Regions from separate parts of the Arcicella sp. GW458-12-2-14-TSB2 genome, predicted to be linked through region 2. Evidence: riboswitches for the same ligand, from Rfam matches in the RefSeq annotation. Region 2 holds a riboswitch; the other holds the start of a gene.
What was found. Region 2 has a riboswitch for cobalamin ahead of AC07XN_RS08215 (TonB-dependent receptor plug domain-containing protein). Riboswitches for the same ligand answer to the same signal wherever they lie in the genome.

Region 1: linked by a shared signal. The riboswitch ahead of metE (5-methyltetrahydropteroyltriglutamate--homocysteine S-methyltransferase) and the one ahead of AC07XN_RS08215 (TonB-dependent receptor plug domain-containing protein) in region 2 are both predicted to bind cobalamin.

Annotation. Positions count from the first base shown of each region.
Region 1 is NZ_JBWKYN010000049.1:12,960-24,364, forward strand. Features, by position in the region: gene AC07XN_RS09330 (DEAD/DEAH box helicase) at 1-1,771, shown strand, start outside; gene metE (5-methyltetrahydropteroyltriglutamate--homocysteine S-methyltransferase) at 2,106-4,436, opposite strand; cobalamin riboswitch at 4,642-4,859, opposite strand; gene AC07XN_RS09340 (SusC/RagA family TonB-linked outer membrane protein) at 5,254-8,313, shown strand; gene AC07XN_RS09345 (RagB/SusD family nutrient uptake outer membrane protein) at 8,421-10,106, shown strand; gene AC07XN_RS09350 (Crp/Fnr family transcriptional regulator) at 10,150-10,758, opposite strand; gene AC07XN_RS09355 (NAD(P)/FAD-dependent oxidoreductase) at 10,831-11,405, opposite strand, start outside.
Region 2 is NZ_JBWKYN010000041.1:12,879-24,283, forward strand. Features, by position in the region: gene AC07XN_RS08200 (TonB-dependent receptor) at 1-1,562, opposite strand, end outside; gene AC07XN_RS08205 (PAS domain-containing sensor histidine kinase) at 1,983-5,000, shown strand; gene AC07XN_RS08210 (response regulator) at 4,987-5,373, shown strand; cobalamin riboswitch at 5,481-5,797, shown strand; gene AC07XN_RS08215 (TonB-dependent receptor plug domain-containing protein) at 5,908-7,857, shown strand; gene AC07XN_RS08220 (YncE family protein) at 7,979-9,082, shown strand; gene AC07XN_RS08225 (DUF6580 family putative transport protein) at 9,144-9,737, shown strand; gene AC07XN_RS08230 (ABC transporter substrate-binding protein) at 9,878-10,813, shown strand; gene AC07XN_RS08235 (glycosyltransferase family protein) at 10,915-11,405, opposite strand, start outside.

The sequences.
Region 1 (11,405 bases), on a different contig from region 2:
CAAAATAAGGGTGTCGGTTAGTGTAACGAGTGGTATTCACTGGTTTGAAACTGAACTATCTGTGCGTTATGGAAAACAACAAGTATCTTTAAAACAACTACAGAAATCTGTTAGAAATAGGACTAAATACGTACAATTGGGTGACGGCACTTTAGGTATTTTACCAACAGAATGGATACGACAATTCACAGAATATTTTCAAGAAGGTGTTATTGTTGAAGAGAAGATTCGAGTTCCAAAGAGTAATTTTTCTGAAATAGCAAGGATGTATGATGAAGAGTTTTTAGCGGATGAAGTAAAACGTGAATTGACGATTTATGCTGAAAAACTAAAAACCTTTAAGCAAATTGAGCGTGTAGAGATTCCAAAAGAGCTTCATGCAACGTTAAGGGATTATCAAAAGGAAGGGCTAAACTGGTTAAACTTTCTGGATGAATTTGGTTTTGGAGGGTGTCTGGCAGATGATATGGGTTTAGGAAAAACCATTCAGATTATCGCTTTTATTTTATCTCAGCGGAATAAAAATATTAAAAATACAAACCTGATTGTAGTCCCTACCTCTTTGATATTCAATTGGGAGGCAGAAGTAGCAAAATTTGCACCTTCTATTAAAATACTAAGTGTTTATGGGAGTAACAGAGTAAAGAATACGAAGAGTTTTGATCATTACGAAATCATTCTGACGTCGTACGGAACACTATTATCAGATATTGGTTTCTTGAAAAAGTATCATTTCAATTATGTATTTCTAGATGAATCCCAAGCCATAAAGAACCCAACCTCACAGCGTTATCAAGCGGCTTGCTTATTGTCTTCTCGTAATAAAATCGTTCTGACAGGTACGCCGATAGAAAACAATACTTTTGATTTATTCGGTCAGCTTTCATTTGCATGTCCAGGGCTATTAGGGAGTCGTCAGCATTTTAAAGACCATTATTCTATGCCGATTGATAAGTTTAAAGACCAGAAAAGAGCAAGGCAATTACAGCAGAAAATAAACCCGTTTATTTTACGAAGGACTAAAAAACAAGTTGCCCAAGAATTGCCAGAGAAAACAGAAGTAGTGGTTTATTGCGAAATGGGTGTACAGCAAAGAAAGGTATACGATGCGTATGAAAAGGAGTTTAGAGATTTTTTGAATAACCAGATAGAGGGTGATATTCCTAAAGAGAGTATGCATATTTTAACAGGCTTGACGAAACTCCGCCAAATTTGCGATTCACCTGCTTTATTAAGTGAAGATGAGTTTTATGGGAATGAATCTGCTAAAATAGAAGCCTTGTTGGAAGAAATAGAGAATAAATCTCCTGAACATAAAATATTAGTCTTCTCGCAATTTGTAAGCATGCTTGAATTAATCAGAAAGGAGTTAATTAAGCGAGGAATCTCTTTTGAATACTTAACGGGTGAGACTAAAAATCGTGCTGATAAAGTAAATGAATTTCAGGAGAACGAAGGGGTAAGAGTATTCCTGATTAGCTTGAAAGCAGGAGGAACAGGGCTGAATTTAACAGAGGCTGATTATGTCTATTTAGTTGATCCTTGGTGGAATCCAGCCGTTGAAAATCAGGCAATAGACCGTTGTTATAGGATTGGACAAAAGAAAAACGTAGTGGCTGTCAGACTAATTTGTCCGAATACTATCGAAGAAAAAATTATGCTGTTACAAGCTTCTAAAAATGATTTGGTCAATGATTTAATTAAAACGGATACTGCTATGTTGAAGTCTTTGACGAAAACAGATTTGTTAGCATTAGTAAATGGAAAATAGTAGGAGTGGAATAGTATTCCGCTTTGTTTCTCACATTTAAATAGATAAAAAATGAAGGAATTAGCTATTAATATTGATGAAATAGTAATCAAGCCGATTTTGAGAGGGCATCTACCTTAATTGATGCGTTAGTCGATGCTGACCTTATTGAAGATGAAGTGACAAGAAATAAAGCCTTAGATATTTTAGAGGCAATATCGGTTTTGGCATTAGATTATGAGAAAAAGCACTTCCCAATTGAGAAGCTTGATCCCATTGAATCAAGCAAGCAAAGAATAGAAGTTCTTTTAGCATAAAAAAACAATAAGGCGAGATGAAATCTCGCCCTACGGTTTTAACAAACACCCTCTTTTACTTTTTCTCTTAAAAGCTCAGTAGCTTTAATCATATTTTTTAAGGCTAATTCTGTTTCTGCCCAACGGCGAGTTTTCAAGCCACAATCTGGATTTACCCATAAATTTCTAGCAGGAATATTCACCAAGGCTTTTTCTAACAACACAAGCATTTCCTCTGTTTCTGGTACTCTTGGCGAGTGAATATCATACACCCCTGGCCCGATTTCATTTGGATATTTAAAATCAACAAAAGCATCCAATAGCTCCATTTGTGAACGAGAAGTCTCGATTGTAATCACATCGGCATCCATATCAGCTATGTGTTTGATGATGTCATTAAACTCAGAATAACACATGTGCGTATGAATCTGTGTTTCGTCTTTTACACCCGAGGCACTCAAACGAAATGCTTCTACCGCCCATTGAAGGTAGTATTCCCAATCGGCACGACGCAATGGCAATCCTTCACGAATAGCAGGCTCATCAATTTGGATAACTTTAATACCCGCTTTTTCTAAGTCTAATACTTCATCACGAATGGCCATGGCTATTTGGAAAGCTGTGGTTTTTCGTGCTTGATCGTCTCTTACAAAAGACCATTGCAAAATAGTAATTGGTCCAGTAAGCATGCCCTTCATTAACTTGTCTGTCTTAGATTGTGCGAATTCTGACCAACGGACTGTCATAGCAACTGGGCGTTCTACATCACCATAAATAATAGGCGGTTTTACACAGCGACTGCCATAACTTTGTACCCAGCCATTTTGCGAGAACACATATCCTGATAATTGTTCGCCAAAATACTCCACCATGTCATTGCGTTCAAACTCACCATGAACCAACACATCTAAACCAATTTCTTCTTGCCAACGGATAGACTTTTCAATTGCTACCGCAATTTGTGCATCATATTCTTCTTGAGAAATAACACCTTTTTTAAGATTAGCTCTCAATACACGTACATCATCTGTTTGCGGAAATGAACCAATCGTAGTGGTTGGGAAAAGTGGCAATTTTAACGTTTCTAACTGCAAAGCCTGACGAACCGCAAAAGGACTTGGTCTATGAGCGTCTTGCTCCATTAAAGCTGCTACTCTTGCCTTTACCTGTGGTTTATGAATCAAGGCTGAATCTTTTCTGCCTTGAATAGCCTTTTGATTTTCAGCGAAATGTTGTGCAAAGAAAGGGGCAGATGCTGGCTCAGAAAGCTTTCTTAATACATTTACTTCATTCAATTTTTGCTTGGCAAAAGCCATCCAATTTTTGATTTCTGGAGTAAGTACTTCTTCATTTTGCTCTAAATCCAAATCGCAAGGACTGTGTAGTAAAGAGCAAGAAGGTGCAATCATTACTCTTTCTTGTCCTAATGTATCAATTGCTTTTTGAATCAATGTCAATGATTTAGCATAATCGTTCTTCCAAATATTACGACCATCTACGACACCAAGTGAAAGGATTTTTTCTGTTTGGGCAAAATCTGTTTGCTCAAAAATATCGTCTAACTGCGAAGGACAACGAACTAAATCAAGGTGTAGGGCATCAATATCTAAAGTAGTAGCTACATAAATATTTTCACCAGTACATTCGAAATAGGTTGCTACCAATATATTTAAATTCGGAACGCCCTTTTTGATTTTTTGATAGGCTTGTTGGAATGCTATTTGTTCATTTTCTGTCAAATCTAACATCAAGCAAGGCTCATCTAGTTGTATCCAATTTGCTCCGCGTATTGCCAATTCTTGTAAAATATCAATATAAACAGGTAATAGTTTTTCTAATAAATCTATTCTATCAAAGCCAGCTTCTTTTTCTTTTCCTAATAGCAAGAAAGATACAGGGCCAATCAATACGGGTTTTGTGACAAACCCCATTTGCTTGGCATCTTCAAAATCGATGATGATTTTATCAGAATATCTCTTAAAGTGTTGATTTTTAGTGAATTCTGGAACGATATAATGGTAGTTTGTATCAAACCATTTAGTCATTTCCATGGCTTTAATATCAAGACCGTCACGCTGTACGCCTCTTGCCATCGCAAAATAAATATCTAATTCACGGTTGGTTTGTCCGTCAACCAAAGCATGGTAACGCTCAGGAATAGCCCCGACCAACAAAGCAGTATCAAGGATGTGGTCGTATAAAGAGAAATCATTAGAAGGAATCAATGCTATTCCTGCCTCTTGTTGAAGTTGCCAGTTTTGTCTTTTGATTTGGCGGCCAATCCTAAGCAATTCGTCTTTGGTAGATTTTCCTGCCCAAAATTGCTCGCAAGCACGTTTTAATTCTCTTTTGCTACCGATACGAGGGTAACCCAAATTGTGTGTAAACATAGTAATTGTTGTTTTAAGGTTCGTGCTTTATCAAGTGTTGATAAAGCATTTTGGCGTATTCTAAAACACGCCGAATGGAACTGAAAACACCACACCGTCATGCGTAAAGCATAAGCACACGCTGATTCATTGCTGAAGCAGAGTAATATTCGACAAGTATATTATAAAAATCAATGCGTGAACTAAGCCCTATTTCGTGAGGGAATAGTCATTGAGAAGGTAGGCAAGTCTCCTGACTTGTAACATTTTCTTCACCCTTCTCATTCTTTGAAAAGAACAATGGGCTAAACGGAAGAAAAATCGTTTCTGTTCGAAACCGTTACTTACAGTAGCACGTCTGTTCGTGATTCTCACACGATTCCTTTTTAATTTATGGTGAAAGGTTATTGACTTTCCCTTAAAACCAACCTCCTGATTGACGGGTGTTTACTGAGTTACCGAGCAAAGGTATTAATGATAAATATATAATAGACATATTATCCTTGTATATTTAAATATTTAGATATTTTGATAAGTATATGTATGTTTAATAGATAAAATATATAATAAAATTGTAAAATTTAAACAAAATATCTTTTTAAATTTTCTTCCTTGATTATAAGTTTATCACTCCATTAAAATATCTATCATCGAGGATAGATATTAAGCCATTATTACGAAAAAATCATGTTTTGATAACAATGCCTTTACTTTCCAGAAATCTTACGTGAATAACTTGCACCCTCAATTAAAAAGCAAATCCTTACTTTTTCCTTTTTAATTACAATTTAATTATATTGTGATTAAATATGAAAATTCCATTTACAACAGAACTAAAATGAACACAAAACCTTTTTTTAAGACCCAATCGACGTTGATTCTTGGCGTCTTAGTTGGGGCGACAGTTGGCATTTCTGCTAGTCCAGCTTTTGCCAACAATGCTTCCCTTTTCACAATCAATAAATCGTATACTTATGAAAAAACACTACTAAACAAAACGCTCAAAGAGATTACAGTAAAAGGTAGAGTAATTGATGCTAAAACCAAAGAGCCTTTGGCAGGATGTAATATTCTGGTAAAAGATAGTAAACGTGGAGTGAATGCAGATGCCAATGGTAACTTCAGTATCACCGCTGACGAAAATGCAACGTTAGTATTCACATTTGTTGGTTATGAAAAACAAGAAGTAGCTATTGCAGGGAAAAGTACAATTGAGGTAGCGTTGGTATCGACTGCATCAGACTTAGCACAGGTAGTCGTAATTGGTTACGGAAGTTCAACGAAAAAAGATATTACAGGGTCGGTGAAGTCACTGAAAAGTGCAGAATTCAACCAAGGAATTATTAACTCGCCTGAACAACTGTTACAAGGTAAAGTGTCGGGTGTAAATGTTACCTCTGCCAGTGGCGAACCCGGAGGAGTACAAAATATCAGTGTTCGTGGGCCAGGTGGTGTAAGAACAGGAAGTACGCCACTTTTTGTGGTAGATGGTTTGGCTTTGGATAACTCAAGTAGTGGCGGAGCAACCAACCCTCTTAACTTTTTGAACCCTCAGGATATTGAATCAATAGATGTTTTAAAAGATGCTTCGGCAACAGCTATTTATGGTTCAAGAGGTGCAAATGGGGTAATCTTGATTAGTACTAAAAAAGGGAAAGCTGGTTTTTCTTCTTTCAATTATTCTACTAGTTATGGTTTTTCTACGATGGCGAGGGCTTTACCTGTTTTCTCGGCAGATGAATACCGTAAACAAGTTCCTGCAGTAGGTGGTGTGTTAGAAGATTTGAAAGCATCAACTGATTGGCAAAAAGAAATTTCAAGAACAGCACTTACTAAAAACCATAACATCTCATTAGGTGGTGGTGCTGATAAACTTACTTATTATGCTTCATTTGGGCTTCAGAATCAAGAAGGTATTTTGAAAAACAATCAACTAGATCGTTATACGGGCCGTATTAATGTAACACAAAAATTATTAGACGACCGTATCAGCATTGATGTAAACTTAAACGCTACTAATACTAATAACGAACGTCCTCCAATCTCAGGGATTATTGGTACAGCTATTTCTACCAATCCTACTTATCCTGCTTACGATGATAAAGGACAACCTTATTCTTATGTAAATGGTGTAAACCCATTGACTACTTTGAAGTTAGAGAAAGACGTTACTTCTATTACGCGTATCATCGGAAATATCTCTCCTTCTATCAAAATCATTGATGGCTTAGTATATAAATTGAACTTTGGGATTGATAATTCAAGCTCATCTCGTGATTTACAATCATTGGCAAGTGCAGTGCCTTTGCAAGATGGTCGTTTAGAGACAATCAATATTACTAATACCAACCGTTTGATTGAAAACTATTTGACTTATACAAAGGCTATTAAAGACCATAGCTTCTCAGCTTTAGTAGGACATTCGTATCAAAAATTCATGTTCCGCGGACGTTCTTATAGTATTAACAAATTCCCTATTTCAGACATCGAGCCTATCTATAATCCAGGATTAGGACAAGACCTTACGTTGGCAAACAACAAGCCAACAGGTTATGCGACTAACGATGAATTACAGTCGTTTTTCTCAAGAGTAAACTATCAGTTTAAAGACAAATATTTATTAACTGCTACTTTAAGGGTAGATGGTTCTTCAAAATTTGGAGCAAACAATAAATATGGTGTTTTCCCTTCTTTCTCGGCAGGTTGGAGAATCTCTGAAGAAGAATTCTTAAAAGGTTCTGCTTTCAGTAATTTAAAAGTAAGAGCAGGTTGGGGACGTACTGGTAACCAAGAAATTCCTTCAAAAATTACTCAGGCTAGATTTACTTCAGTGGTTTCTGCGGGTACTTCTTATCCATTAACAGAAACAGGAGCATATCCTGCTGGAACATCTTATACGAGATTAGCCAACCCAAATATTCAATGGGAGCAATCTACACAAACAGATATCGGTATTGATTTTGGCTTCTTGAATGGTGCTTTGACGGGTACAATTGATGCTTTCAATAAAGTATCTGGAGATATTTTGTTAGAAGTAATTCCAGCTGACCCAGTTCAGCCAGCAGGTACATTCTGGACGAATGTAAACAACATGACAATTACCAACAAAGGGTTAGAATTAGAATTGAACTACCGTCGTGCATCAGCAAGTGGTTTTACGTATGAAGTAGGTGGAAACATTACTTTTATTGATAATGTTGTTAAAAACTCACCTTACTCAGTTATCCCTTCAGGTTCTGCTTCTGGTTCTGGTTTGACTTCGGCTACTATTAATGGTTATGTGAGCGGTCAACCAATAGGTACGTTCTTCTTGAAAGAATTTACAGGATTTGATGATAAAGGAATCAGCACTTTCCGTGACGTAGATGGAGATGGAATCGTTACTGATAAAGACCGTATTGCAGCAGGAAGTGCATTACCAACCAAGCAATTTAACTTCTTTGGTCGTGCAAACTATAAGGGTTTTGACTTGTCGATTAACTTCAATGGTGTTGCTGGTAACAAAGTGTATGACAATACAGCTAATGCCAACTTCTATAAGTTAAGACTATCAAAAGGAATTAACACTACAGCCGAAGCCATTGCTTCAAGTAATGAATCAGTTAACAACTCAGCTCCAGTTTCTACAAGATACTTGAAAGACGGTGCTTTCCTTCGTTTGAATAACTTGACTTTAGGTTATAATGTAAATACTAAAGCATTGGGTATTAACAAATGGGTATCTACATTGAGACTTTCGGTAACAGGTCAGAACCTAGCAGTATTTACTAAATATGATGGCTATGACCCTGAAGTAAACACAGACAGAACTGTTAATGGTATTACTTCTTACGGAATCGACTATTTAAGTTATCCAAAAGCTAGATCAGTTATTTTTGGCTTAAATATTTCATTCTAATTGACAGAACTGTTATCTGTTCAATCTTTGGTTTATGTGATGATTGAGAATAATTCATTTTCAAATCTTCAAATCACCAAATTTTTAAAATACAAATCGTCGAAATCATGAAAAAGAAAATATATGTACTATTGGCCCTAATGGGCGTTTTATTCATTGAAAGTTGTACCAATCTAGAAGAAGTAGTATTGGATGAATCTTTCACGTCAAATCTTTCGGATAAACAAGCTGCTGATGGAATTATTGCTCCTGTGTACGCAAGGCTTCCAGATATTTTCCTACATACCAACTACTTCGCAATCCAAGAAATCTCTACAGACGAGGCCATTTTGCCATATCGTGGGGGTACAGACTGGGGTGATAATGGTATCTATTTAGCACTACATGCTCATACCCAAACAAGTACTGACCCTAATTTAAGATCCACTTGGAACTTTATATTACAGGGAATGTCGCGTGCTATTACGGCTATTAATACATTGCCAACTTCAAAAGACCCAATTGCTAAAACCTATTTAGCTGAAGCAAGAGGTATGAGAGCTTATTATTCAATGTTGACACTTGATTTATTTGGCTTAGTATTCGTAAAAGATGACATTGGAGAAAACTCTACTATTTTGAGAGGTGACAAAGCTGTTGAATACATCAAAAGTGAATTATTAGCTGTTGAGCCAAACCTAGAAACATCTGTAGGACCGGGACGATTAACGAAGGGTGCTGTTTGGGGATTATTAGCAAGACTATACCTAAATGCTGCGGTTTATCGTGATCCTTATGCTGCAACGATTACGTTCAAAAATGAAGATTTGGATAAAGTAATTGAATATTCTGATAAAATTATTTCTTCGGGTCAATATCAATTATCAAACGATTATTTCTCAATCTTCAACTCAGATAATCATACCAACAAAGAATTGATTTTTGCAGTTGATCAGCGTGCAGAGTTAAATGGACATAACCGTTTGGCATATTTCTCTCTTTCTGGAGACCAATTCCCATTACCAGCATATCCGAATGCTAACGGAACGGATGGACCGGCGATTACTTCTGACTATTACCGTACTTGGGTGAATGCTTATGCTCCACAAGACCCAACTGTTGACCCTAGATTTTATAAACAAAATTTGTCTATCTATTCAAACCCTGCTGACTCTTGTGTTGCGGCTGATAATTTTAATATCAACCGTGGTATTTTAAGAGGACAACAGTATGGCTTGATTCGTAAAAATGGTGTTTTCTTGAAGTGTGCTGATGGAAAAATGAAAGTAGGAAAGCTTTATTATGATACTAGAAATAAGCCAACATTAGCGGTAGATTTCACAGAGAAAATAGACTTTACTACTGAAGGAAGTAATTATAATACAGGGTATAGAGTAGAGAAATATGAATTCAGTAAGAAATCTGTAAGTGGTAGAAATTTTGGTGAAGCAGATATTAGCATCGTTCGTTTGGCTGATGTTTATTTGATGAGAGCAGAAGCAAAATTGCGAAAAAGTAATGATGTGGCTAGTGCATTATCAGATGTAAATTTGATTAGAGCTGCCAGAACGTCGTCTAAGCCAGCTCCAGCACTTAGTGCAATGTCATTGGATATTTTATATCGTGAAAGAGGATTTGAACTTTATTGGGAAATGCATCGCCGTACAGATATGATTCGTTTTGGTAAATTCGAAGATAAATGGACAGAGAAAACAAATACTGATAGAAACAAAAGAATCTTCCCAATTCCGCAAACGGCGATTGATGGAGCTTCAAATATTCCAGGATATTTAACTCAGAATCCGAGTTATTAATCAAATAAAAAAGGTTGAGATGAAAGTCTCAACCTTTTTTATGTTAACTGTTTTTCGCCATTTTCGCCCTTACCTTACTGAGAAATTCAGCAGAAATACCGAGGTACGAAGCGATATAATGTTGTGCTACGCGCTGAGGAATCTTTGGGTACTTTTTCAGGAAATCAGCATATCGTTCATAAGCGGTTTGGGCAATAGAATTGATTAACCTACTTTGTGTTGCCGACAAGTTTTTCTGTACCAATAATCTAAATTGTCTTTCAAATCGAGGGGCTTTCATTAATAAATCCTCTTTTTTATCAGGCGTCAACACAAAAATCTCACAGTCTTCTAAGGCTTCTATAAACAGGTCAGAAGGTTTTTGTTCATGAAAACTAGCAATATCACTTACCCACCAATCTTCAATGGCAAATTGTAAGATTACTTCAAAACCATTTTTATCTATATAATATTTCCGCATACAGCCTTTTATGATAAAGGCTTCGAAATTACAAATCTCTCCTTCTTGTAATAAAAAGGTCTTCTTTTTAATCTTTTTGTATTGAAGATGTTCATTGAAAATGCGTAATTCTTCTTCCGAAAACGCTACATTTTTACAAACATTTTTATTAATTTGTTCGAAATAAGTACTTTGAGGAGCTTGTGAATTCATGTTGTACTACAACCTTTAAGTTGCTTGAAAGATTTAGATTATCCTCAAAAATACTACTATTTTCTAATTATCTTATCCAAATCGCTGTACATCAAAAGCTTTCATGTCAATGCTTGTAGGCTGTTCATTCACTAATTCTGCTACTAGTTTGCCTGTTGCTGGACCTAGACTTAAACCCATCATTGAATGACCTGTGGCAATTACTACATTTTTATGTTTCTTCGTTTTACCAATATAAGGTAGCCCATCTGCTGAACAAGGGCGATATCCATACCATATTTTATCATTGCTAGGCATTGGAATATCAAACGCTGGGAAAAAGTCTTTCACTGATTTCAATATGCCTTCTACCCGATGATACTGTGGTGGTGTTTTAGTAGAAACCACTTCCATCGTACCGCCAAAACGAATTTTATTGCCATCCATTGGTGTTAAAGCTACTCGTCCTTCTGCCAAGATAATAGGATGGTTGATTTTATAGGGAGAGTCCTCTAGCGTAACTGAATAGCCACGTCCTGGCATTAGGGGTAAACTTACTTCTACCATTTCTGCCAATTCTCTGCTCCATGAACCCGTAGCAATCACAAAACTATCGGCTTCATAAGCTTGTTGTTGGGTGATTACTTTCGTGATGTTTCCATTGTTTT
Region 2 (11,405 bases):
ACACCACCAGTAATTGCTTTTTCATCTAATATAATGTTCGTTCTACCTAAGTTGAAAGTCTGAGCAGCTCCTTGTGGCACTAATAAATTGCCACTTAAATCATAACGATAACGTTTATAGTCAGGCATTTCGTTATATGATTTATTGTAACCAACTACCCAATCAACTTTTGTTTTATCTTCATTGAAACTGTGTTTACCCAATAACTGACCAGTATAAATACCACGATAATTTTGGTTAAATGAACGAATTTTCCACTCAGAACCATTTTCAAATCCCTGACGGTCAATATATTGACTATTACTTAGCTGGTTGTATAAATTTTTAAATTCAAAAGAATGCTTATCATTCAAACGAACCGCCCAGTTATGAAGGAAACCTACACGAATAGCATTAGTATATTGTTTATCATTAAAAGTTGACAATTCGTTTGCTTCGCCAGTTGTAGAAATGGTAGCATAACCATAATCATTTTGTGATTTTGTAAAGGTTGTTCTAGTATTAGAATAATTTACAGCTGTTACATTTCCTATTTTTATACTTCCTACATCAAACTTAAATGCACCAGTAATAGCTAAACGTTGGTCTGGAATAGCATTTGATTTTTCTGGCGTCCAAGAATTTTTTAATGACTGCCCTACTTGCTGTAATCTTTGTGGATTACTATCAGAAATTTGTTTTAATTCATCTGTAGATGGGAAATTCTTTGGTAAATCGCTAAAACCATTATTAAATCCTGTCCAAGCATTGGCTCCTGCTTGAGGTGTAAAAAAATCATTGCCTGTAGTTCCACTTCTAAATGAAGTTCCGTAGTCTACAGTAATGCTATTTTGTTCTGGAATACTTTTAGTAAAAATTTTCACAACCCCACCTGCAAATTCACCTGGCAATTCTGCTGCAGGAGATTTATATACTAAAATACGGTCAATCTGGTTTGATGGAATAATATCAAATGAAAACGAACGCACATCCGACTCCATACTTGGTGTAAATACGTTATTCAACATTACTGTGTTGTAACGTTCATTCAAACCACGAATATTGATAAAGCGATCACCGAAGATAGTTACACCCGGAACACGCTTAACTACCTCAGCAGCAGTACGGTCTAATGTTTTTCCGATTTGAGCAGCTGAAATACCACTTACAATTTGTTGAGCAGCTTTAATTTCTGAGATGACTGAAACTTCAGTATTAGTAAGTTTTTGAGCTACTACTCTTACTTCATTTAATGTAGTGGCTTGGTCTTCTTCAATAAAAGTATTAATTTCAGTAACGCTTCCTTCTACTACTTTTACGTTCTCGATAACTTTTACTTTGTAGCCTACAAAAGAAATTTTAAGTTTATAGTTTCCAACTGGAATTTTATTGAAAGAAAAGAACCCGTTAATGTCAGCGGCCGCTCCTCTGTTGATTCCTTCAATGAAAACAGTGGCTCCTACTAAGTCTTCTTTGCTTACTGCATCTTTGATTGTACCGCGAATAGTTCCTTCCTGAGCGAAAGTGAATGAAAGTGAAGAAAATAGAATAATTAATGTGTAAAGTAATTTGTGCCTCATCATACTGGTTTGTTTTTTTTGATGGCACAAAATTAGGTCGGCTATTTAACCACAGTATTACGCTTGTATTATGCTTGGGTTATGTTTATGTTACCGCAATATTATGCGAATTAAGAAAGCCGTTTATTATAGTGAACATAGCGGGTAGCTTAATTTTTAATATATCTAAACAGATTTGTATACAAAACCTCATTGCTCTTCATACAACTATTATCCTTAGCGGTAATAGTTTATTATTTTTTTCATTTTTACGGTAAAAATTTTATTATTTACCAAATGTTAATTATGTTTAGATATAGTGACTCATTTATCTTTAAAATTTCATTTGAACGTTCTAAATGAAAATAGGTAGTTTGATAAATGTACAACTAAAGCTAAAGACTAATCCTTACTGCTTTTTTAGCGATTTAAAAATATTTATAAATGAGTAATCTGAAAGAAGAGTTATACGAACTAATAAAAAGTGATATTGCAATTTTTGATTTTATCCAAGAATTCGCTTTGGATGGCTTTTGGTATTTGAATATAGAGTCTCCTAGTAATGGATGGATAAATACTAAGTTCTGGGCTACGCTCGGGTATAAGGCTACAGATATACCTTTGGATTTAGCTACCTGGGAAACCATCATTTTCCCCGATGATTTAAAAGAATTAACTGAAAACTTCTTACAACTACAACATCATCAAACCCATAATCAACCGTATGATCAAGTTATAAGATTCAAACATAAAAATGATTCTACTGTTTGGCTTCACTGTAGGGCAATAGCCATTGAGAATGATAAAACCAAAGACATTAAAATACTTTGTACTTATATAGACATTACGGAACAAAAAAGAAAAGAGGAATTTCTGGAACGCTGTAATACGGCGGCAATGATTGGTTATTGGGAATTGGATTTGCAGACTCAGAAACTATATTGGAGCAAGACGACTAAATCTATCCATGAGGTTGATGATGATTGTGAACCCGACTTAACTACTGCCATTGATTATTATAAGGACGGTGAAAGTAGAGAAAAGATTATAGAAGCGATAGATAATGCTATTAAAAACGGAGAAAATTATGATTTAACCTTACAAATAATTACGGCTAACAATAATCTAAAATGGGTTAGGAGTATCGGTAAGGTGGAGTTCTTGGACGGGAAATGCGTTAGGCTGTTTGGTACTTTTCAAGATATCAACACTGAGACCCTAGCCAAAGAGGAGATAATCAAAGAAAAACAAAAGCTTCAAAGTGTTATTGAAGGTACTAATGTAGGTACGTGGGAATGGAATGTACAAACGGGTGAAACAGTCTATAATGAACGTTGGGCAGAAATTATTGGCTATACGCTAGAGGAGTTGGCTCCGATAAGCCATGAGACTTGGGAAAACCTAGTCCACCCAGAAGACCTAAAGATTTCTAATCAAAAGATACTCGACTGTTTTGAAAAGAAAATAGAATTCTTCCGTTGTGAGTGCCGAATGAAACACAAGGATGGGCATTGGGTCTGGATACACGATAAAGGTAAAGTAGTTACGTGGACAAGCGATGGACAGCCCTTGATGATGTATGGAACACATTCTGACATTAGCGAGCAAAAGCAAATCGTTGAAAGAAATAAGGTGTTTATTGAACATACCCCTACTGCCATAGCGATGTTTGATAATAACCTAAAATACTTAGCGGTTTCTGAAAAATGGAGGGCTGATTATCGTTTAGAAGGCATCAACTTAATCGGCAAAACACATTATGAGATTTTTCCAGAAATAGGTGACGATTGGAAGAATATTCATCAAGAATGCTTACAGGGGAAATCTATCAAAAGAAACGAAGATAAATTTGTCAGAATAGATGGCACTGTTCAATGGCTAAAATGGGAAATAAAGCCGTGGTATAATGATAATAATACCATAGGCGGGCTACTTATGTATACCGATGATATTACTGAACAAAAGAAAATTGAACAGAGTCTTCTGGAAAAACATACTTTATTGGAAACAATTCTTGAAAGCATTGATGTCGGGATTGTAGCTTGCGACCAAAATGGTGCGCTTACGCTGTTCAATAGCACTACCAAACGCTGGCATGGATTACCCTTGGACGACGTACATCCATCCGAGTTTTCAAAATATTATGGGCTTTATGATTTAGACGGAAACCCACTTCTGACTGAAGATATACCCCTCATCAGAACTTTAAGAGGTCATAAAGTAGAAAATCAAGAAATATTAATTTCGTCTACCAATGGTACATCACATATTGTTTCTACTTTTGGTGCTCAGCTCAGAGGGCCAAATAATGAACTATTTGGTGCTGTTGTTGCGATGCATGATGTAACAGAGCGAAAAAAGGCTTTAGAGAAGCTGTTGATTAGTGAAGAATCTTTTAGAGGAAACTTTGAAAATGCTGCTATTGGAATGGCCTTACTAGAGCCTGATGGACGATGGATGAAGGTTAATCAAACACTTTGCAATATTGTTGGTTATACAGAGGAGGAACTGTTCTCATTAACCTTTCAGGATATTACACATCCAGAAGACCTTGAAGCAGATTTACACTTACTGAATGAATTAGTAAATGGCGAGCGACAATATTACCACATGCAAAAACGATATTTCCATAAAAAAGGGAATGTAGTGCATGCTATTCTGGCGGCATCATTAGCAAGAGATCAGGTTGGGAAACCGCTCTATTTTATTTCTCAAATAATAGATATTACTCAGCAAAAGAAGGCAGAGTCAGAAATTCAGGCTCTTTTAGATGTTACAAAAGACCAAAACGAAAGGTTGAAAAACTTTGCACATATAGTTTCGCATAATTTGAGGTCGCATTCAGGGAATATTTCAATGATGATGGATATCTTATTGGAAGAATACCCAGCATTATTGGATAACGAATACATCACTTTATTAAAAGCGGCATCTACAAATCTTAAAGAAACTATCGTTCATTTAAATGAAGTAGTTTTGATGAATACCACTATTATTGACAATTTGAAAAGTGTTAATCTGTACAATGCGATAGAAAATGCTATTCAGAATGTTTCGGCTTTTGCAAAAGATTCAAATGTAAATATTAAAAATACTATTGGTAAAGATGAACGAGTTTTGGCTGTTCCTGCTTATTTAGATAGTATCATTTTAAATTTTTTAACAAATTCAATAAAGTACAGCACAGAGGAGAGAGATAGTTATGTTAAATTATCGACCTTTATCGATAAAGGGCACGTGGTTTTAAAAGTAGAAGATAACGGACTGGGCATTGATTTAAAACGCCATGGTGCAAAATTATTTGGTATGTATAAAACCTTTCATGCACATAAAGATGCTCGTGGGATTGGTTTATTCATTACAAAGAACCAAATAGAAGCAATGGGAGGGAAAATAGACGTGATAAGTGAAGTAAACAAAGGAACGACATTTAGTATATATTTTAAACATGAAAAAATTTAATATTGCTTGCATCATTGATGATGACCCCATTTTTATTTTTGGTACAAAAAGAATCATGCAACTTGCAAATTTTTGTGACGGCTTTTTAGTTTTTCACAACGGGAAAGAGGCATACGAGAGCTTGAGAGCGATTATCATTGGCGGAGAAAAACTTCCAGATTTAATTTTATTAGATTTGAATATGCCTATATGGGACGGTTGGCAGTTTTTAGATGAGTTTATCCAGATTCCTAATGAAAAAATCACTACCATTTATATAGTAACAAGTTCGATAGACCCTGAGGATGTTAAAAAAGCGGAAGCCTACGAAATCGTTAGTAATTATTTGGTTAAACCTATTAAGATGGAGGATCTCAAAAAATTAATGGAATAAGCTAAATACTAAACAATCAACTGTATTTCAGCCATTTAACCAGTTATAAAGTAAAACATTTTACAGTTTAAATCTAATTTTTATATCATACAAATAAATTTTCTACTACCTTTGCAACAGTTTATGGTGCATTAGGCTCGTTTCTATATGAGTTTAAGGCTTAATAGGGAATCAGGTTTTAAGTCCTGAACTGTCCCCGCAACTGTAAGTTTCAATACAATTATTACCATTCTTCGATAACCACTGGTTTAATGGTGAGTAAGTGAATGAATGATTGAGTGAATGAAGAAATTCAAAAATAATCCTAATAATCAATTGGCTTATTAATCACTAAATCGCGAAATCACTAAATCACTAAATAAATTGGGAAGGTCAAGGTAATGATGAAACAAGTCAGGAGACCTGCCATTAAATCATTCTTAATTGTTTGCTTACGGAGGATAAGCATCATTGAGCGTTCGATTATTTCTTTTAAACTTTCTTGGTCAATTTTTTCGGTTTATTTCCGTAGGTCAAGACCTAACTATTCAGGTTATGTCTGCTGTTTTCACGTATTTGTTACGTTGTAAGCCTATATTTTCGCTCATCGGGATATTTGTATCCTTACATTGCTATGCCCAAGAAATTTCTAACAGACAGATTGATGAAGTAAAAGTAACAGGCTTTTCAAACGAGCATTTTATGGCTGGCTTGAAAGTTAAAAAAATAGATTCAACTACTTTAGCTCGTTTTCAATACCAAACCTTAGCAGATTTCCTGCAATACCAATCGCCCATTACTTTCAAAAGTTATGGTAATGGTCAGTTAACTAGTATTTCTTTCAGAGGCACTTCTGCCATGCATACAGCCGTACTTTGGAACGGTCTGAACATCAATAACCCTATGGCTGGGCAAACAGATTTTTCTACTGTGCCACTCTTAGGCTTCGACCAAATGGCTATCCAATACGGTTCGGCGGCTTCTTGCGTAGGTTCTGATGCTGTAGGTGGGAGTATATTATTGGGTTCTGTTCCACAATGGAAAAAACCTGGCGTAAATCTTACAGTAGGTGGTCAATACGAAAGTTTTGATAATTATAATGGACAAATAGGATTAAGATTTGCCCATCATACAGAGAAAGGTTTACAGTTCTCAGGGAAAACTTTGCTTTATGGCAGTAAGTATAATAATCATTTTTCAGGAACCGAAAGAACAGATAATGCAGGAAGAACATATCAGATTGTGCCTTCGGAAACTGCTCAAAAAGGCTTTATCCAAGATTTATATTTGAAACAACAGAACGGAAACTTGTTTGCTTTCAATGTTTGGTTGACCGACAATAAACTAAGTATTCAACCTGATATAATTGCATTTAGGGAAATTACCCAAACCAAAGCTTCGCGGTTTCTATCTTCCTATCAATTCGGTAATACGAATGTAAAAATGGGATTTGTAAAAGACATTATTGACTATGGCACTGGCGATTTTTCAGCACCTAGTCATTCTGAAACAGATCGTTACATTGCTCGTGCCGAACATGAAATTAGCTATAAAAAGGCAAATTCACGATGGAATACTAATATCAAAATAGGTGGCGAATTTGTGCATTATATTGCCCATGTCGATGGCTATGACAGTGGTGCCATTAGCGAAAACCGTCAAGATATATTTGCACTCATCCGTAATCAATTCTCCGACAAGCTAACGGCTTCACTTAATCTTCGTCAAGCTTTTTCTAATCGTTATCAAGCTCCCTTTACTCCCTCGCTAGGGGTTGAGTACCTATTGCTTTCTGCCAAGAAAAGCCAAATAGTGGTCACAGGTAATGTAGCAAGAAGTTATCGTTTACCGACCCTTAATGAGCGATACTGGAAAACACTTGGGAATCCAAATATTCAACCCGAAAGTGGTTTCAACAAAGAAGTAGGTATTAATTGGAAACAAGTAATTTCCGAAGAACTTAATACCTCATTAGGCGTAAATGCCTATCATAATTTAGTTGATAATTGGACCTACTGGAACCCTGACAAAGGATATCGTGTGGAAAACCTACAGCAGGTACTAGCAAAAGGATTTGAAGTTACGGGCAATATAAAATACCTCAAAGGGAGAATGCTAGCGGGTATTACCACTACTTATGCTTATACCCATGTTTCTCAACAAAAAATGTATGCTGCTTATACCGAAGACATTATCGGCAAGCAAATGATTTATGTGCCTCTACATACCGTTTCGGGGACTGCCTATGTAGGTAAAGGAAACTGGACATTAAATTTTCAAGGCTTATATAACTCCGAACGTTATATCACTTTTGATCATTCTGGTCGCCCTTTTCCTCCATATTTTATATTGAATGCTACTATTTCAGGGAAAATACAAGTAGGGAAAACACAAGCTAATTTGCTTTTCCAAATGAATAACTTGACAGACACTGTGTACCCAAGTGTGAAGAAAAAAGCCATGCCCGGGCGAGGCTTTTCACTGGGGTTAGTTTTTAATATTTAGCATCTGATAGGCTTGTGGTCATCGGCTATCAGCTTTCAGATGAAAGCATTAATACTGAAAGCCGACGACCGAAAGCTGAAGTCCAAAAAAATATTTTTTTCAATTTTAATCCATTAAAACAATGCAATTTAATTCTATTATCATTCGCTCATTAGTGGCAAGCACGTTGTTCTTGTCATTAAATGCTTGTAATTCAACCTCAGAACCTGAACCTTCTCAACCTTATGATACTGGTATTTTTGTAGTAAACAGAGGCAATTTCTCAGATAACAATGGCTCAATCACATTCATCAACCCTACTACCAAAGTTAGTAGTTTTGATATTTTCCAGAAGGAAAATCTTAATTCAGTGGCTGGTGGAGTAGCTGACTATGCGGATGTTGATGGTTCAGGGGTAATCTTAGTAGATAATCAAACTGCTGGAAAAGACTATATCCAAATCGTAAATGCTCGTACTTTCAAAGCTATCGCAAAAATAGATTCTAACATGGTTGAAAACCCTAGTGCTGTTATAAAGGCGGGTACTAATAAAGCATATATTTCTTGTTGGGATACTTTTAATGCTGATTATTCTTATAAGCCTGGTACTGTATTAGTAGTTGATTTAACTAAAAATAAAATAACAAAAAAAATTACGGTTCAACAAGGTGCAGACAAAATGGTTGCTATTGGCAATGAGGTGATTGTTTCGTCAACTACTTACAGTGGCACAAAAAATATTTCTATTATCAATACTCAAACAGATGCTGTTTCTCAAACAGTAGAAATAGGTTCTAACCCTCGCTTGATTGGTACAGATGCAAACGGTAAATTATGGTTCTATGCAGATGAAAAATTTGTAAAATTCAACCTAAGTACTAAAACAGTCGAAAGTCGTACTGCTTTTGCTACAGAGAGTACTCTTGATCAATCGGCTAACAGTTTTACTTTCAATAAAGATAAAAATGTTATTTTCTTTGTCTATTCTTATTACGACTATGCTAATAATATAAGTAAAGGAGAAACTTATAGTTTTAATATTAATGATGCTAGTATTTCTACAGCAAAGCCATTCATCAATAAACTATTTACAGGTTTAACGACTGACCCTGCTACGGGTAACATTTACGCTGGTTTTACCCCTTCTTATAAGCAAGCGGGATATGTATTCAGATACCAACCAAATGGAACATTAATTGATTCTTTAAAAGCTGAAATAAATCCTGTAGGATTTGTTTTAAAATAATTCATCTTCAGATTGGTCAACCTTTAAAAAGTTGACCAATGTATGAAACAACTTTCCAAGTATGAAACAAACTATCAACCCTCGCTTTTTAACCTTGCTTTGCTTCATTCTAGCCATTGCCTTGTTAAGAATTGCCAATTCGGCACAGCTTACGCCTGTTGCTAACTATACACCACTAGGTGCTATGGGGCTTTTTGGTGGAGCATATTTTACTAGTCGATGGAAGGCATTTGCATTTCCTCTTCTTACAATATTAGTAAGCGATATTGTAATCAATAAGGTAAATTTTCAAGGTAAATATGGTATCATGTACGAAGGTTGGTATTGGATTTACGGCATTTTTGCAATCATTGTATTGTTCGGCAGAATAATCCTTCAGAAAATCAATGTGCAGAATATTGTATTAGCAGCGGTGATTGCTTCGGTTTCACATTGGGTTTTGGCAGATTTAACCGTTTGGATTGGCGGAGGTACAGACTTGAGAACAAACCTACCATTAACGCGGGATTGGGCAGGCTTACAACAATGCCTTGTACAAGGTTTTCCATTTATGAAAAACTTTTTGGTAGGAACACTTGCCTACTCAGCCTTACTTTTTGGCAGTTTTGAGTTGCTACAAGTACGTTTCCCAAGCTTAGCACAGACTAAAGCTTGAGGCTATCAGTCTTCGGACTTCGGCTATCTTGTATATTTTTTGTTTAATGATAAGCTTCTAAAAGCTATCATTTGTAATTTATTCTTTATCAATAATGGCAATTGCTGACTTCTGAAAGCTGATTGCCGAAAGCTATCATTATGAAAGTTGTCTCTTTTCTTCCAGCCGCAACGCAAATGATTTACGACATGGGTTTGCAAGACTTACTCTATGGCGTAACCTTTGAATGTCCGCCAACTTCAAGAACTGAAAATGAAATTTTGGTGCGTTGTGTGCTAGAAGGGAAAGACTATTCGAGTACTGAAATTGATAAGATTTTTTCAGCTTCTAAGGCTCAAGGGAAAAGCTTGTATTATGTAGAAGAAGATAAATTACAAGCCATAGCTCCCGATGTAGTAATTACGCAAGATGTTTGTGAAGTATGCCAGATTGATACAAAATGTACGCAAGCAGTAATTGATAATCTTGAGAAAACGCCTCTGGTTGTTACCCTTACCCCACAGAGCTTAGAAGATGTTTTTCAGACAGTAATTACCATTGCTACAGCGTTGGGTAGAGAAGAAGCTGCGTATCAGCACTTGGCGAAGCTTCAATTGAGAATTGATAATGTTATCGATAAACTCAGAGAACATAGAGCTTTACCCAAAAGAGTAATGTTGTTGGAATGGATAGAACCAATATATAATTGCGGACACTGGATTCCTCATCAAATTGCCTATGCAGGTGGAGTGGATATGTTAAGTAATCCTTCGGGAGACAGTATTGTAACCCAATGGGAAAAAATATTGAAGTACGACCCTGAAGTATTAATCATTGCTCCTTGCGGATTTGATACGCAAAGAAGTATAGAAGAATTGCATTTATTAACCATAAAAAGCGGTTGGGAAAACCTAAGGGCAGTTCAAAATAAAGCCGTTTTTGTACTTGATTATGATTTGTTTACCCAGCCCAGTGCATCGACCTTAGTAAATGGTATTGAAATTTTGGCAGCATTATTTCACTCTACACTTTTCACAATTCCCCAACACCTAGTTCATAAAGTTTACCCTATTTTTAATCAAACTCTAGTTACATAATTTTTGAATTATGTTTCTTCATCTAAGAAAACTCCCTCTAATCTATCTAAAGTCTGGAACGAAAGTTTCAGGCTTTTTTGTAGTTTATTCTTTATAAATCTTCACAGCAATTTATAATTCCGATACTCCCCTATTCTATAACCTGTCAGTTTCTCAACTGCCATCTTTAATTTATTTTTGAATGATAATTTTTTCTCATGAATATCATAGTCAAACATCCAATTTACGCTATCAATTCTGGCTTGCATAACGGCTGGATGTGTGCCATCAAATAGTGTTAATGAATCTATTTCTGAGTAATCAAAAGCTTCTAATACCTCTTTTATTTTATCCACATCGTGTCCTTCTCCCCAAAAATTAATCGAGCTTTTCATTTTTTCACGCTGGATTTCTGGGGGTTTTACCCAACCATAATGATAGATATAAGCATCAATTAATTTTACTTTTAATTTCTGATTATCTGCCGTTCTAAAACCTTGTGCATCCTTATAGGAATGTACTTTACCTGTATTTCTAATCACCCTGATTTCTCGTCGATACCAACGATGTGCATTACCTACATAGCGATAAGAACCATAAAAATGTGTATAGT